One region of the Arthrobacter sp. 4R501 genome, then DNA from elsewhere that is predicted to be linked to it. Evidence: riboswitches for the same ligand, from Rfam matches in the RefSeq annotation. Region 1 holds a riboswitch; each other region holds the start of a gene.

Region 1 (4,169 bases):
ACGCAAACGGCGCCGCCCGGGACGAAAACCCGGACGACGCCGCCGGACACTGACAACTGGCGTCACCACAAAAACAGTGCGAACGGACACTTGGGCCCCGGTATCTGGGCCCCAAGTGTCCGTTCGCGCGGGTGCGCTACTTGCGCAGCTCGCCCACCACGTAGTCGATGCTTGCCAGCAGCGCGGAGACGTCGGCCGGCTCGATGGCCACAAATGTGGCGATCCGGAGCTGGTTGCGGCCCAGCTTGCGGTACGGCTCGGTGTCCACGATGCCGTTGGCGCGCAGGACCTTGGCGATCGCGGCGGCGTCGATCGAGTCGTCGAAGTCGATGGTGGCGATGACGTTGGAACGGTCCTCCGCTTTGGCCACAAACGGGGTCGCGTACTCGGAGGCCTCGGCCCAGGAGTAGATCCGGCCGGCGGAGTCAGCGGTGCGGGCGGACGCGAAGTCCAGGCCGCCGTTGGCGTTCAGCCACTGCACCTGCGCGTCGAGGGTCACCAGGGTGGAGAGCGACGGCGTGTTGTACGTCTGGTTCAGCTTGGAGTTGTCGATGGCAGTCTGGAGGTCCAGGAAATCGGGGATCCAGCGGCCGCTGGCCTTGACCCGGGCGGCGCGTTCCAGCGCGGCGGGGGAGAAGAGCCCCAGCCACAGGCCGCCGTCGGACGCGAAGTTCTTCTGCGGGGCGAAGTAGTAGACATCGGCCTCGGAGACGTCCACGTCCAGGCCGCCGGCTGCGGAGGTGGCGTCCACCAGGACCAGGGAACCGGCGTCGGCGCCCGCGACGCGCTTGACCGGAGCCGCGACACCCGTGGAGGTTTCGTTCTGCGGCCAGGCGTAGACATCCACGCCAGCCTCGGCGGCCGATACCGGGCGCGTGCCGGGCTCGGACTTGATGATGGAGGAGGCGTCCAGGAACGGGGCCTTGTTGGTGGCTGAGGCGAATTTGGAGCCGAACTCGCCGAAGGACAGGTGCTGGGCCTTCTTTTCCACCAGGCCGAAGCTGGCGACGTCCCAGAAAGCGGTGGAGCCACCGACGCCGAGGACCACTTCGTAGCCTTCGGGGGCGCGGAAGAACTGGCTGAGGCCTTCACGGACGGAGCCCACGAGGTTCTTGACCGGAGCCTGGCGGTGGGAGGTGCCCAGGATGGTCTTGGACGCCGCTGAGAGCGCTTCGAGCTGCTCCGGCCTGACCTTGGAGGGTCCTGCGCCGAATCGTCCATCCTTTGGCAGGAGGTCGGCGGGAATAGTGATGCTGGTTTCGCTCACGGGGGCTCCAATTTCGGCATGGACGTGGCTCACGTCCGGGCGGTGGGGTGGCCGGTAGTCGGCGGTGACTGCATAAGGACCTCCCTTATTCTGCCTGAACCCTCGATTGGGCGGGGAACCGGGGCCGTCATAGTCCGGCCAATGAGACTGTTTGTCTCCGCCCGGGCATTATCCAGACAAATTCAAAATAGGCTAAGCTTTTTAGCGGACCTCGCCGCTGAGCGGGACGCGATACGGTGGGACAACGCAAGGTACTGCGCTCGAGGAGCTGAGCTGGATGACGGATCTGATCGATACTACGGAGATGTATCTTCGGACCATTTTGGAGCTTGAGGAAGAGAACATCGTTGCTCTTCGCGCACGCATCGCCGAACGGCTGCGGCATTCCGGTCCCACGGTGTCCCAAACCATCGGCCGGATGGAACGCGACGGACTGGTCGTGGTCTCCGGGGACCGCCACCTGGAGCTCACGGAAGCCGGGCGGAAACGCGCTACGGAAGTGATGCGCAAGCACAGGCTCGCGGAACGGCTCCTGGCGGATGTGATTGGCCTGGACTGGGCCTATGTCCACGATGAAGCGTGCCGCTGGGAGCATGTGATGAGCGAACGCGTAGAGCAGCGCATCTACGAATTGCTCAACCACCCCACCGAGTCTCCGTACGGCAACCCCATCCCCGGGCTGGCCGCCCTGGGCGGGCCGGCGCCCGCGCTCCCAGACGCCGGTGTGATTAATCTCCTGGATGCGATGCAGGGCTACGGACCAGCGTCGAACGTGACAGTCAGCCGGCTGGCTGAGCCCATCCAGGTGGAACCTGAGCTGCTGGTCCAGTTGGATGAAGGCGGGATCAGGCCCGGTGCCACGGTGTCCCTGGAGCGCGTAGGGGAGTACATTTCGGTGCGCGTTCCGGGAATCGAAGGGGCGCTCGAGCTGCCCCCGGAAGTGGCATCCCACGTCTTCGTTTCCGTCAGCTGACGGGAAGGCGGTCCGCCGCGTGTGGCCGTTCCATAGCGCAGCGACGCAAGGTTCCGCAAAGATAACGGAATTGTTACTGTCCAAGTTAATCACCTATAGTTGAAACTCAGCGTCGATACAAAAGCGTTACCTGATCCGGAGCCGAGCTCTGCCAGCGGATCAGGTGCATCAGTCACCAACTGGCAGAGGCGGGGGAACCACAACCGGCAGTCGTAAGACTGCCTTGGGGTTAAGTCCGTCAGCAGCAAGCCTCTTCCAGCGAAGGATCCTCACGGGATATCTCTGCGCGAAGTGCTTGTCACGGCGGACCGGGTCTTTGAACTCTCTGACCCGAATCCGACAGCTAACTTCGCAGGCTACCCAGAGAGGAACATTCTTGACCACGCAATACTCCAGGGGCCGCCGTCGCGCGGTGGGTCCCGCCTCGGCGCCCAGAGTGGCCGAGGATTTCAGCGCGGAGAGGCCCCGCGACCCACAGCGGGAAGCCCGCCGCCGCCGGGGACCCTTCCGGCAGATGACGGATTTCGCCGCCGCCAGTGGCCTCGGCCAGAAGGCCGGCATCGCCTTGGCAGCAACAGGCCTGGCTCTCACTGTGACGGTTCCTGTGACCGGCCCCGTGATGGCCACTCCGGCACCCGGCCAGGCTGCGTTAGCCGTCTCCGCTGCTCCGCAGCCCGAAGTGACCGCCGAAGCCGCCGCCCAAATTGATTTCAGCCGCTCGTCCGTAGTGACCCAGGGTGATCCCGACGGCAAGCTGAAGCAGCTGTTGAGCGCCCAGTCCGCGGGATCCATTACCCGCGCCGCCTCTGCCGGAAGCCTTGGCCCGCCGCTGGCCCAGCTGGTTACGGCCTCACCCTTCGGGTTCCGGGTCAGTCCCATCACCGGCGGCTCCGGCGACTTTCACCGCGGCCAGGACTACGTGGCCCAGTGCGGAACCTCCGTCATGGCCGCTGCCAGCGGCACCGTGACCTTCGTTGGCTGGCACCAGTACGGCGGTGGCAACCGCGTGGTGGTGGATCACGGCAATGGCCTTGAAACCACCTACAACCACCTCTCCTCCGCCAGCGTCAAGGTAGGCCAGACGGTCAGCCGCGGCGACGTGGTTGCCCTCAGCGGCACCACGGGCGCGTCCACGGGCTGCCACCTCCACTTCGAGGTCCAGATCAATGGCGAAGTCGTTGACCCCACCGGCTGGCTCTGACCCAAATGATGGCCAACTCTCGAATCGCGGCGACGTGCCGTGACCTGAATGTGACATTGGCTCGGAACTCCTGTAACGTCTAAAGCGCGTCAACTTTTCCGAAGTTGACGTTCTTGAGTGGATTGCCTAGCTCTGCCACCGCTCAAGGTCCGTTCGCATGACATCGTCTGGCAGGGGCGGGGGAACCAATTTTGGTCTTCGATTCTGAAGGCCTTGGGGTTAAGTCGCAAAGCTTCCACTGTGAAGCAGCGCGGCCGGGTGACTCCCATCCGAATCCGACAGCTCACCTCGCAGGCATTGGGAGAGGCTACCTTCGTGTCTTCACGCCATACTTCTGCGCGTCACCGCGCACAACCGGTTCGCACTAATCCCTTGGGCTCCGTGTCCAAGGCCGTCAGTGCCAATGCCGGGACCGTAGGTCGCCAGGCTGCTGTGATCGCAGCTGCATCAGGTCTGATCCTGAGCATGGGGCTTCCGGCCAACGCCGCGGATTCCACCGCCGGCGTTTCCGCCTCTACCGAGTCCGGTTCCGCGCAGACGGCGCTTGCCGTAACTGCCGCGCCTACGGCTACCGTTTCCTTCGAACGCCCCGTCATCAAGACGACGCCGGCGCCGAAGGTTGAGACGGTCCGTGCGCAGTCCACGGCCTCCGAAACCGGGGCTCAGGGTGCTGCCGCAACCGAGGCCGCGGCCAGCAAGCTCGCTGACACTGTCTCCTCCGCCGACGC
Region 2 (4,169 bases), on a different contig from region 1:
CAACATCGTGGAGCTCTACATCTCCTACCTGCGCAAAAAAGTGGAAGCAGTGCACCCGCCCATGATCCATACCGTGCGGGGCGCCGGCTACGTCATCAAACCGGCTGACTAGCAGCTCCATGTCCTCGCCGCGAGCAACCCCAGCACCAGCCCGGAGCTGGCTGAAACCGGACACCTGGCATCTGCGCACGCGCCTGATCCTGTTGGCCATGGCCCTGCTGGTGGCCATCTGCGGAGCCGTGGGGCTGTTCAGTTACGCCTCCATGGACTCGTTTCTCACCGGGCAACTGGATGAACAGCTGAGCCAGGCCGCCAAACGCTCGAACGATCCGGGCCGCCCGCCCCTGGGCGGATTCAACGGCAGGCCGGACCCGCTTGACTCCCGCGGGCAAAGTGTCGGAACGCTGAATGCACGGATCCTGGACGGCCAGATCCCCAGTGGCGGCTTCCTGGACTCGGACACCACACGCCTACCCCTCGACGCCGAAGACAAGCAGACCCTGCTGGCGCTGACGCAGAACGGCCTTCCCGTGAACCGCTCGCTGTCCAACGGGGATTACCGAATTGTGGCCGTGCAAACCGGCTACGGCGATGTCCTTGTCACGGGCCTTCCGCTCGCCGCCAAGGAGAGCACGCTGGCATCGCTGGTGTGGACCTTTGTTTTTGTCTCCCTGGGCGGGCTGGCACTGATCGGACTGGCAGGAACCGTGCTGATCCGGCGCACCATGAAGCCGCTGGAGCAGCTTTCCGAGGTGGCAACCCGGGTGGCTCGGCTCCGGCTGGACGCGGGCGAGGTGGCACTCGCGGTGCGCGTCCCGCCGTCGAACTCCAACCCCGGCACCGAGGTGGGCAGCGTGGGGCACGCCCTCAACCTCATGCTGGACAACGTCGCCAACGCGCTGGAAGCCAGGCAGAAGAGCGAGACCAAGGTGCGGCAGTTCGTTGCCGACGCTTCCCATGAGCTGCGCACCCCGCTGACCGCCATCCGCGGGTACACGGAGCTGATGCGCATGACCGAGAGCTTCACGCCCGACGGCCGGAAATCCCTGGCCCGGGTCCAAAGCCAGTCCGAACGCATGACCACCCTGGTGGAGGATCTGCTCCTGCTCGCCCGGCTCGATGAGGGCCAGCCCCTGAAGCTCAGCGAGGTTGACCTCACACAACTCGTGATCGAAACCGTCAGTGACGAGAAAGTCATCGCCCCGGACCACCACTGGCGCCTTGAACTGCCCGACGAGCCGCTCGCCGTCACCGGAGATGCATCCCAACTGCGTCAGGTGCTTGTCAACCTGCTCTCCAATGCCCGCAAGCACACGCCGCCGGGAACCACCGTGGTCACCGCTGTCAGGAAGTCTGCCAATGGCGGCGCAGCGGTGACGGTAACGGACGACGGCGGGGGCATCCCTGCGGAATTCGTGGACCACGTTTTCTCCCGGTTTGCCCGCGCAGACGCGGCGCGCAAGGGTACAGCGCCGGCCTCGGGCGCCGGGGCGTCCGAAGGCACCAGCGGCCTGGGCCTGGCCATTGTCCAGTCGATCATGGAGGCCCATGGCGGGAGCGTGGAAGTGACATCACGGGCCGGACGGACGGAGTTCGCATTGCTCTTCCCTGCCGGCGCGCTGGCGCGACCCACTGAGGCCCGAGCGCAGCAAGGCGACACACCATCGTCGTGATTCCCGTTACCAAAATGTGACTTAAGGTTCCAGCTCCTGTAGCGTCGATGAGGTGCGGTTCCCGTTGGGCCGCATATCCGGATGACGCCAAGCTCTGCCGCTTCCCGGATTCCGTTTTCAGAGGCAGAGGCGGGGGACCCACCGTCCCGGGCACGAAGTGCCCTTTGGGGTTAAGCCAACACGTGATTGCGCCGTGTGGCCGGATGCCCTCATCCGAACCCGACAGCTAACTCCGCAGGTGTGAGAGGCGATCCATCATGTCTGAATTCAAGGTACAAACGCGCCCGCAGGGCGACACAAAGTCCCACAGCCACCGCAAGCAGACGCGCTTCGGTGCAGCTATGTCCCCATTGTCCAAGGCGGCCCGGATTCCCTCCGTGGGCCAGCGCGTCGCGGTGTTCGCGACGGCGTGCGCCCTGCTGGTCGGCGTCAGCGCCGCGGCACACGCTTCCGAGTCTGCGTCGCTTGCGGCCAGCGCGGACCAGGCCGCCGAAGAAGCCAGCGCCCAGTCGAAGCTGAGCTTCGAGGCAGCCGAGATCCAGCCCCCGGCCTCCCCGGAAGCTGCGCCGGCCGAGATCAACGTGGCGCCCCAGGCCGCCGAACCGGCACCTGCCCCGGTCCCGGAGCCCGCTCCGGCTCCGGCCCCGGAACCTGCGCCCGCGCCTGTTGTGGCCGTCAACGACCCCGCAGGAGCGCAGGCCTACGCTGCCGGCCAACTGGCGACGTACGGCTGGTCCGCTGACCAGATGCAGTGCCTGCAGACGCTGTGGACCAAGGAATCCGAATGGACCACCACGGCCACCAACGCCAGCAGCGGCGCGTACGGCATCGTCCAGTCGTTGCCCGCTGAGAAGATGGCGAGCGCCGGCGCGGACTACGTCACCAACTACCGCACGCAGATCAACTGGGGCCTGAACTACATCCAGGAGCGCTACCAGTCACCGTGCGGGGCGCTGAACTTCCACCTGTCGCACAACTGGTACTAGCCGACTGAGCGGCGCCGGCGGCCGGCGTCGCTGACCTGCGCCGGCGGATTACGAAGGTGATCCGCCGGGTCAAAGCCGGAAAGAAATGAGCTGCCGTCCCGCGGCGTCCGTTTCCACGGAGGCGGTTACGGCGCGGTAATCCGCGATATGCAGCACGCCCGCCGGCAATTCGCCCGCATACGGACCCACGGCCACCGTCCGGATACCCGCACCAACGCCTGCCGCGATTCCGGCGGGCGCATCCTCGAACACCACGGCGTCATCCGGTTCCACGCCGAGCAGCCCGGCGGCCATCAGATAGCCTTCCGGGTGCGGCTTGCCCCGTGTGACCAGGTCCGCCGTCACGGCCGTGGCCAGCATGTCCAGCCCCGCAGCGTCCATGCGGATGTCCGCCAGGGTCCTGTCCGCTGAAGTCACCAGCGCCACTGCCTGGGCCGGGAGACTGCGAAGCAGTTCGGCAGCCCCCGGCAACGCGACGATACCGGCCGTCCGCACCCGTTCCATCGCGCCCAGTTCCTCGGTGAGGGCCGCGACGTCCGCTCCCGCCGGCGCGAAACGGCGTACGGTATCGGCAGCCTGGACGCCGTGCGAAGTGCGCAGGATTTCGGCGATGTCCAGGCCGTACCGGGCCGCGAATTCTCCCCAGACCTCCTCCACTACTGCCGTGGAGTCCACCAGCGTGCCGTCCATATCGAAAAGGACGGCCCGGCAGGTCAGTGTTCGTGCGGCGGCAGGTGCTCGTGTGGCGGCAGGTCTGGGGATGTCCATGCTGCCTATTTTGCCTTAGGCGTTACCGGCTTAGGCGTCGCGACCCCAGGCGCCGCCCTTAGGCGTCACGGCCCGGGATGTACTGCACCGCCCACTTGTTTCCGTCGGGATCCGCGAAGTAGACGAAGTGCCCCCAGTCCTGCACGTCAATGTCGCTGACGTCCACACCGTTACCCTTGAGGTGGGCGTGGGCAGCCTGGATGTCGCTGACCACCATCTGCAGGCTTGGGGCCGTACCCGGAGGGGCGTCATTGAGGCCCTCGCCAATACAAATGGAGCAGGCGGATCCCGGCGGGGTCAGCTGGACGAAGCGAATGCCATCCATGGGCCGCTCGTCGAAATCCGGGTTGAAGCCAACTTTGTTGACGTAGAAATCCTTGGCGCGGTCCACGTCGGATACGGGCACAAAGACGAGTTCAAGTTTCCAGTCCATGCGCCACAGGCTAACGGCGGCGGTGGGAAAGCGGAAGACCTGAAATCCGAAGCAGCCTCGAATCAGCCGGCGATGCCGTACAGGCGGTCGCCGGCGTCGCCGAGCCCGGGAACGATGTAGGACTTCTCGTCGAGCCGTTCATCAATGGAGGCCAGCACGATGGTCACGTTGGCCTCGGAAAGTTCCTCTTCGAGCTTGGCCAGGCCTTCCGGCGCGGCCAGGAGGCAAATGCACGTGACGTCGGAGGCGCCGCGCTTGAACAGGAACTTGATGGCTTCGCGCAGGGTTCCGCCGGTGGCAAGCATGGGA
Region 3 (4,169 bases), on a different contig from region 1:
GATGTCGTCAACCTGGGCGGCTACACGGTCGGCCGGATGACGTTCAGTCCCGGCTGGCGCTGGTCGGACTGCATCAAGCCGGTGGTCCAGACCGAGTCCTGCCAGAACAACCACGTCGGATACTGCGTTTCCGGTGCCCTCAACGTCGAGACCACCGGTGGCAACCGGATCAGCATCAGCGCCGGCGATTCGTACACCATTCCACCCGGGCATGACGCCTGGGTGGACGGCGACGAAGCCTTCGTCGGCATTGAATTCTTCAGCGCCGCGGAATTCGCCAAGGCCCCAGGAACATGACCCGGCTGCCCTCCCCCGGCAGGTCAGTACCAGTTATTGGCCACGGAATGGTTCCACGCGCCGCACGGTGACCCGTAGCGGTCCGCTATATAGGACAGTCCCCAATTGACCTGGGTCCGGTAGCTCGTGAGCCAGTCGCTGCCGGCGCTGGCATACTTGCTGGCCGGCAGCGACTGGGCGATCCCGTATGCGCCCGAGTACGGGTTGGTGGCAGTGGTCAGCCAGTTGGACTCCTTGGTCCACAGCGACGCCAGGCACGGAAACTGGTCCTGGCTCCAGCCGTAGGCGCCGAGCTGCCCGGCTGCGTAGTTCTTGGCGCCCGCGGGGTCGTTGACAGCGCCTCCCGGAACGGAAGGCACGACGACGACGGGCGGCGGGACCGGCGTCGGGCTCGGCACCGGAGGCGGGGCGGGCACGCCCGGTACAGCAGGTGGGGCCGGAGCCGGTTTCTGCGCAGCGGCAAGGGCCGCCGCCTTGGCTGCCGCCTCCGCCTGTTGGCGTGCCTGTTCCTGCGCCGCGGCCCGCTTGGCGGCCTGCGCCGTTTCATACGCGGCCAAGGCCACCTGGCCCTGCCGGAAATCCCCCTCCACGGCAGCCGTGGTGCCTTTGAGGGAGGCCAGCTGCGCGGTCAGTTCCTGGCCGTGCTCCTGCTGCTCCGCGATCTGCCGGGACATGGCCTGCTGGGCGGATTGGGCGGCGTCGAGCTTGGTTCTGGCCTCGCCGGACAGGCGCTCGCGCTCGGCCCTGGCCGCCTGCTCCTGATCGGCCAGGGCACGGGAAATGCGTTCGGCGCCTGCAGATTTGTTGACCAGGGCCGCAGTCTTATCGCTGACGATCTGGACGATATTCAGGCCGTGGATGCTGTTGTTCTGCACGGCGTCGAGGGCAACGAAGAAACCCATGTTGGTTCCACCGGTCTTGTACGACTGGGCCGCCAGAGCACCGATTTCCTTCTTGTACTGTCCCAGTTCGGCCGCGGCGCGTGCAGTCTGGGCCGTGAGTGCGTCCACAGTGGAAGTGGCGGCCTGAAGTGCCGCTTCGGCCTTGGCGTACTCCGCGGCGGACGTTACGGCCGCATTGCCCAGCGCCTCTGCTTCAGCCTGGAGTCCGCCCAGCAGCCCATTGATCCTGGTGACTTCTGCCGCTTTGCCGGCCTCGCTCTTCTTGGCGTTCTGCACGTCTTGCCACGAGGGATACCCGCCGGGCGGCGCGTCGTCGGCGGCATGCGAGGGAAGCAGCGCAGCCGACCCCACCAGGGCGACCGCCAGCAGGCCGGCGAGGGCGGGCAGCCGCATTTTTTGAACAATCCGGGACATAGTTGGTGAGCTTACCGGGCATATACGGATTACGGGGCCTGACCTGCAACATCGTTACCGAGGAGGGAGGGAATCCGAGATGAAGCGCGGGTGGATTTCACGCCTACATTCCGTTACCGGAATGTGACATTGCTGATAACTGGAAGTTATGGTCAAACGGTGGCCCGGCTCAAGCCGGGACATTCCCGCCAGTATGCCGAGCCCTGCCGCTGACCGGGATCCAGTCGCTTTCCAGCTGGCAGGGACGGGGGACCCACGTTTCCACGGCTTTTCGAAGCCTCGGGGGTTAAGTCGGTATCGCTCCGTCCCGTGCGGCGGCGCTACCGGCCGGGTATCTCCGACCCGAACCCGACAGCTCACCCCGCAGGCATGGGAGAGGCGATCAACCGTGTCCAAGAATTCCGCTGCCGCACGCCTTCGTGCGGTTCCTGCCCGCTCTACCGTCCTAGTTGGCCTGTCCACTGCGGCCAAAACACACCCCCTGACGTTTGGCCGGCCGGCCCTGGTGGCTGTTGCTGCATCCGGCCTGCTGTTCAGCATTGGCGTCCCGGCTCAGGCCGGCGTCCACGGCCCGGACAACTCCGGGACTGCCAACACTCAGGTCCAGACCAGTGCGGCGGCAGCGGCTCCGGCCGCTGTTGCTTCGACTTCCGCTGCAGCAGCCACCGCCGCGGCCAACGTCCACACAGTCGTTTCGGGTGACACACTGGGCCAGATTTCCGCCGCCAACGGCGTCCCGCTCAACGACGTCCTTGCCGCCAACGGACTCTCGCTGACCAGCATCATCTACCCCGGCGACCAGATCCGGATCCCCGGCGCCGGCTACACCGCACCGGCTCCCGCGGCGGCGCCGGCTTCCCCCACCAACACCGGCATAAGGCTGGCCTCAACGTCCGCACCGGCGGCCCAGGCTCCGGCCGGCTCGCTCGGCGCGGCCATCCTGGCTTCCGCCAACTCCCAGCTCGGCATCCAGCAGGACTGCACCGCCATGGTGGAGAAGGCGCTGCGCTCGGTGGGTAAGAGCGTGGGTGACCTGGCTCCCGGCCAGTTCTTCCAGTACGGCCCGGTGGTGGGCACACCGGCCGCAGGGGACCTGGTCATCACGGCCGGCCATGTGGGCGTCTACGCCGGCAACGGCCAGGTTGTCAGTGGCGGGGTGGACGGTTACAAAACCGAAGTGCACTCCATCAGCTGGCTCGCCGGAGCGTCCTTCGTCCGCGTAGCGTGATCCGACCATGCTCGACGGCGGCGGGCGGCACCCAGCCCCGCGCCGCCGTCGTCCATCCCTGGTGTTCTCTCAGGTCCCGCAGAAGGTCCGATAGCTCCCGAAGTCTTCAGGGGCGGGGCCGGCGTAGCGTTCCAGCCCGGGGCGCTGCGTGTACGGATCGGCCAGGACGTCCACCAACCGGTTGAATGGGTCCAGGTCGCCGGCGATAGCAGTGTCAAGGGCCTCTTCAACCAGGTGGTTCCTGGGGATGTAGACGGGGTTGACCCGCTCCATCAGGTCCGCGTCCGGCGCCAGGGCCAGCCACTGTGCCGCCCAGGCGTCGAAGGCTTCCGGGTCCGCAAACGTGGACCGCGCAGTTTCCGGCGTACCGCGGGCTGCCGAGCCGAGGCTCCGGAAGAAGGACGTGTAATCCACCTGGCCTGCCTGAAGCAGGCCCAGCACGCCGTCCACCAGGGGCGACGCGACGTCGTCGTGCGTGTCCGGTCGCAGCCCAAGTTTGGCTTTCATGCCTGCTGACCAGGCCGCGCTGTAGAGAGCGCGGAAGTTGCCGAGGGATTCAACGGCGAGCGCCACGGCCTGGTCCTGGTCTTCATGGAACAGGGGCAGGAGTGCTTCGGCGAGCCGGGTGAGGTTCCATTCGGCGATGACCGGCTGGTTGGCGTAGGCGTAGCGTCCGTCCGCGTCGATGGAGCTGTAGACCGCGCCGGGGTTGAAGGCATCCATAAACGCACAGGGACCGTAGTCGATGGTCTCGCCGGAGATGGCCATGTTGTCGGTGTTCATCACGCCATGGACGAAGCCCACCAGCATCCATTGCGCCACCAGGGACGCCTGCGCGGCTATGACCGCCTCGAAGAACGCGAGATAGGGCTTGTCGGCGAGCGCCGCGTCCGGGTAATGGCGGCTGATGGCATGATCCGCCAGACGGCGCAGAAGGTCCGTCTCGCCGTTGACGCGGGCGAACTGGAAGCTGCCGACCCGCAGGTGGCTGCTGGCCACCCGGGTGAGCACGGCCCCGGGCAGCATGGTTTCGCGGCGGACGGGCCGGCCCGTGGCCACCACGGCGAGGGACCTCGTGGTGGGGATGGCCATGGCGTGCATGGCTTCGCTGACGATGTACTCGCGCAGCATGGGACCGACGACGGCGAGACCGTCACCCGCGCGGGCGAACGGTGTCCGGCCGGAGCCCTTGAGGTGGATGTCCCGAAGCTGCCCGTGGATGTCCGCGACCTCCCCCAGCAGGAGGGCCCGCCCGTCGCCGAGCAGGGGTGAGTAGCCGCCGAACTGGTGACCGGCATAGGCCTGGGCCACCGGTGTGGCACCGTCAG
Region 4 (4,169 bases), on a different contig from region 1:
CAGTTACCAGGCGCCGGCCCTGAACTGGGTCGGCACCTGCCTGCACCTCTTTTTCATCCTTCAATACTGGAGTCTCCAATGTCCTTCCCTTCCTCCTCCCATATCCGGGCCGCAGTGTTCACAGCGGCCACGGCAGGGCTTGTCCTCACCCTCACGGCCTGCGTCCCCGAATCCGCGCCTGCCAGACCGATGCCGAGCAGCCCAAGCAATTCCAATGCCCTTCCCAGCAGCCACGTTCACGGCCTGAGCGTGAACCGCGAGACAGACCAGGTGCTGATGGCTACCCACGAGGGCCTGTTCGATGTCACCAGGGAGCCCGCGGCCAAAATCGGTGACACCAATGACCTGATGGGCTTCACGGCCGGGGCGGACCAGGACCTGTTTTACGCCTCGGGCCACCCCGGGGCAGCCTCGGACCTGCCCAACCCCATGGGCCTGATCAGGTCAACCGACGGCGGCAAGACCTGGGAACAGCTCTCGCGCCAGGGCGAATCCGATTTCCACGCCCTCACGTCGGCCAAGTCCGGCATCGTCGCGTTCGACGGGACACTGCGCCGAACCCCGGACGGGAAGACCTGGTCCGTTGTCGCCGCCAGATTCGTTCCGGCTGCCCTGGCCGCGCATCCCGACAGTGACACTGTCCTCGCCACCACCCGCGAGGGTGTGCAGCGCTCAACCGACGGCGGCGACACCTGGGCCCTGAACCCGGCCGCTCCGGTGATCCAGTTCGTGACTTTCGCCAGCGCCTCCGAAGCCATCGGCGTGGAACCCAACGGTTCCGTCCACTCTTCGGCCGACGGCGGGCAAACATGGTCCCGGACAGGCCGGATCGAGGGGCAGGTCCATGCGATAGCGGCCGTGGAAGGCTCGGATGGGAAACCTTGGATCTGGGCAGCCACGGTCGACGGCCTGGTCGTCTCCACCGACGGCGGAGCCACTTTCAGGCCCTCGGACGCCGCCTGAGCTGACGGCATGGGCAGATTCCTTTTGCATCGACAACCCAGAAGCCGGACCCTAATCCATGGAGGCTGACGAAAGTATCTGGCGTACGGACGCTGCGACGCTACGCGACGTGGTGCTGGACCCGAACGCGATGGAGGCCCGCCTCGGCGGCTGCACCGAGCTGGAACGCGTGTGGGTCCTTTCCCTTCTGGGACGCCATGAAGAAGCGGTCATCGAGGGCCAGGCGCTGCTGGCCGCCTCCAAGGACCGCTTCCAGGCGCTGCTCGTCCTCGCGAACGCCTATCAACGCATGTACCGCTGGCACGACGCTGCCAAGCTCCAGGAACAGGCCCTCCGCTTGTCGCGGACAAGAACCAGGGAGGCGAACGTCCGGCACCAGATCGGCAGGCGCCTCTTTGATGAAGGGCTGTACCGCGACGCCGCAGCGGAATTCGACTGGGCTGCCAGCCTCTTTGGCGCTGCCGGACGGGTAGAAGCCGCTCGCTCCTCCCGCCAGGCCCGGGACCGGGCCCTGGAAGTCCACCGGCAAGCCTCATTCGGGGACAACGAGATCCAAGCCTGCGCGGAAGGCACAGGGCAACCAGAGTCGGGCCCCGAAGGTGATCTGCTCAGATGAACGCGGACGGATCGACCGTCTGGCCGTTGACCATGACTTCGAAGTGAAGGTGGCATCCGGTCGAATTTCCGGTCGTGCCGACCCCGGCGATCTGCTGTCCCTGCGCCAGGACCTGCCCGACGGAAACGCCGATGCTGGCCAAGTGGTTGTAGGTCGTCTTCAGGCCGTTGCCGTGATCGACGACGATTCGGTTCCCGCCGCCATACTGGCTCCAACCCGCCTCGGTGACCGTACCGGCGCCCGCGGCGAAAACAGCTGTCGAGCAAGCTCCCGTCAGATCAATCCCGGTGTGCATTTCAGCGGCAGCCCCGGTGATCGGGCTTACCCTGTAGCCGAACGTGGAACTGACGTTCATCGAAGCCAGCGGCGCCCGCAGGCCCTTCGATTCCACTGCAGGGGCAGCAGGAGCAGCAGGGCTCTGGACCGCTCCCGCTGCCTGAACCGCCGGCTCCGGTGCCGGGGCCGGGGCCGGCTGAGAGCTCACGCCGGGGCTCTCAAAGACCAGAGCAGCACCTGCATCAGCTATCACTGCCGGGACGGAAACCGCCGTTGCGGAGGCGGGGCTGTCGGTGGCAGCCTTCTGGATGCCGGGATCTGCATTCGCCGCAGACAGGGCGGTCAGGGCAAACATTGTGGTAACCGCGGCAGCCACCCCCAGCTGCTGGCCGCGGATCCTCACGGCCGGTTCATGGAAAACGCTACGGAAACGGGATGAAGTAAACGCCGGAAGGGCACGCCGACGGGCATGTTTGGGGTGGGCAGACAAGATGGAAGTCCTCTCGACGCCGGCGAAGTTAGCTGTCGGATTCGGACGAGTGGACTGTCCGGCCGCCCTGCCTGGCACCCTCAGGAACTTTTGCAGGTCGGCTTCACCCCAAGGTGCACATGGCACCGTTTGTGGGTTCTCCGCCCCCGCCTTGAGAATGAAGTACGTGGACCGCCGGCGGGGTTTGGCGAAGCGGTCACACCCATACCCGCTACGGGCATGTAATCCCTCGACTCTAACCAACGACACGCGGAAGTTACAAATTCGTTACCAAATCTTGAGTAAGGCGTTTCGATCCCAGTAACCAGACGTCGGGGGTAGCTGGCCTGTCCGGGGAAAGTTACGCTGTGCCTGACAGTGCTCGGTGAGAAGCCGTCCTCGCCTGGGCAGGGCCAGAATCATCAACCAAAAGGGGGTACGACACAAGCACCACAGCGGAGCCGGTTAGCAGAACACGCAAGCCGGCCCACCGTATCTATTTCCAGCCGCTCAACACCATGGAAGAGAGAAAACGATGACACACGCCAGCGCCCACAAAATGCTTGATGCCTACCCGAAGGATCTTGGCAGCATCGACCAGCACAAGCTCGCCGAAGGTATCGCCGCGTCTTTTGACTGCGCACAGGCCTGCACGGCCTGCGCAGATGCGTGCCTGAGCGAAGACATGGTCACCGAGCTGACCAAGTGCATCCGCACGGACCTTGACTGTGCCGACATCTGCACAGCCACAGGAAATGTCCTCTCCCGTCACACCGGCTACGACGCCAACGTCACCCGCTCCGTCTTGCAGGCCTGCGCCACCCTGTGCAAAACCTGTGCTGACGAATGCGAACGGCACGCCGAAATGCACAGCCACTGCCGGATCTGCGCAGAAGCTTGCCGCCGTTGCGAAAATGCGTGCAACGAACTCCTCGCGTCACTCGACTAAACGGCCGATACGAACGCGCCGAAATGCCGGCGGGAACCGGAGGCCTTCGAATTCCCCTTCTCCGACACTGATTCTTGAATCCACCGGAGACCTCACATCTGCCTGGAGAGACGTAGAAACCTATGCAGGGACGGAGACTGGACGTCAAAGGCGTTGCCATTGAATCCCACCTGAACGCTTCCCTCCTACCAGGACGACCCGGCCGCTACTCGCCCGCGTGCCCGCGCCGGCGTTAATCCTGGTGCGTTGAAGGCGTGCCGGTTTCAGGCGTAGGCGCCGCGGGAGGCTGCAGCCCGGCCATCGTGACTTTGACGAGACGAAAGACAGCCTCACGGGACACCAATCCACTGGCCGCTTCCAAGGCATGAAGGCAATATCCGGCGAGCTCATCCGGGGCAACATCGGAGCGGAACACCCCGGCGCCGGCACCATCACTCAAAATCTCCGCCAGGAATTCATGGAGATGCTGGTGCGCGCGACCGACGTGTGATCCCTGGTGCAGTCGTGCGGCCTCAGCACGACCGTCGTGAGAGTGGGCGATCAGCGCGTAAGCCTTGAGGACGGCTTCAAGCTTTTGATTCGGGCCCGCCGCGCGGTCACGGACCCGAGCCAGATGTTCCAAATGGGCTTGGACCTGGCGTTCGTGCCAAGCCGTCAGGATCTCGTCCACGTCCGGAAAGTACTTATACAGGGTGGCCCGGCCGATCCCCGCGGTCTGGGCGATCTGTGACATCGTCACCGATGACAGCCCCTGACTGGCCACCAAGGCCGCCGTGGTGTCCAGGATCGCCGAACGGACGGCGCTGCGGTGCGATTCGATGGTCTCGTTCCAGAGCTTCGGCATTCCTGAAGTATACGCTCCGTCCTACGTTGGACAGGGTGATCGCGAGAAGACA

The links. A riboswitch is a leader RNA that binds a small molecule or an ion and turns the genes downstream of it on or off. The one in region 1 is predicted to bind cyclic di-AMP.
Region 2: another riboswitch for cyclic di-AMP. It lies ahead of CXR02_RS18345 (hypothetical protein); the one in region 1 lies ahead of CXR02_RS15655 (M23 family metallopeptidase).
Region 3: another riboswitch for cyclic di-AMP. It lies ahead of CXR02_RS03730 (LysM peptidoglycan-binding domain-containing protein); the one in region 1 lies ahead of CXR02_RS15655 (M23 family metallopeptidase).
Region 4: another riboswitch for cyclic di-AMP. It lies ahead of CXR02_RS11115 (M23 family metallopeptidase); the one in region 1 lies ahead of CXR02_RS15655 (M23 family metallopeptidase).

The regions. Positions count from the first base shown of each region.
Region 1 covers NZ_PJIW01000015.1:92,991-97,159, reverse strand. The annotation lists gene CXR02_RS15670 (MFS transporter) at 1-53, shown strand, start outside; gene serC (phosphoserine transaminase) at 137-1,267, opposite strand; gene CXR02_RS15660 (metal-dependent transcriptional regulator) at 1,545-2,240, shown strand; cyclic di-AMP (ydaO/yuaA leader) riboswitch at 2,370-2,613, shown strand; gene CXR02_RS15655 (M23 family metallopeptidase) at 2,617-3,441, shown strand; cyclic di-AMP (ydaO/yuaA leader) riboswitch at 3,590-3,752, shown strand; gene CXR02_RS15650 (C40 family peptidase) at 3,823-4,169, shown strand, end outside.
Region 2 covers NZ_PJIW01000021.1:6,890-11,058, reverse strand. The annotation lists gene CXR02_RS18355 (response regulator transcription factor) at 1-112, shown strand, start outside; gene CXR02_RS18350 (cell wall metabolism sensor histidine kinase WalK) at 120-1,673, shown strand; cyclic di-AMP (ydaO/yuaA leader) riboswitch at 1,749-1,925, shown strand; gene CXR02_RS18345 (hypothetical protein) at 1,931-2,659, shown strand; gene CXR02_RS18340 (HAD-IA family hydrolase) at 2,729-3,427, opposite strand; gene CXR02_RS18335 (VOC family protein) at 3,486-3,860, opposite strand; gene upp (uracil phosphoribosyltransferase) at 3,923-4,169, opposite strand, start outside.
Region 3 covers NZ_PJIW01000003.1:158,962-163,130, forward strand. The annotation lists gene CXR02_RS03720 (cupin domain-containing protein) at 1-297, shown strand, start outside; gene CXR02_RS03725 (transglycosylase) at 321-1,613, opposite strand; cyclic di-AMP (ydaO/yuaA leader) riboswitch at 1,826-1,998, shown strand; gene CXR02_RS03730 (LysM peptidoglycan-binding domain-containing protein) at 2,002-2,841, shown strand; gene CXR02_RS03735 (YdiU family protein) at 2,911-4,169, opposite strand, start outside.
Region 4 covers NZ_PJIW01000009.1:152,826-156,994, reverse strand. The annotation lists gene CXR02_RS11125 (F510_1955 family glycosylhydrolase) at 79-963, shown strand; gene CXR02_RS11120 (hypothetical protein) at 1,022-1,579, shown strand; gene CXR02_RS11115 (M23 family metallopeptidase) at 1,572-2,258, opposite strand; cyclic di-AMP (ydaO/yuaA leader) riboswitch at 2,351-2,545, opposite strand; gene CXR02_RS11110 (four-helix bundle copper-binding protein) at 2,860-3,273, shown strand; gene CXR02_RS11105 (TetR/AcrR family transcriptional regulator) at 3,506-4,117, opposite strand.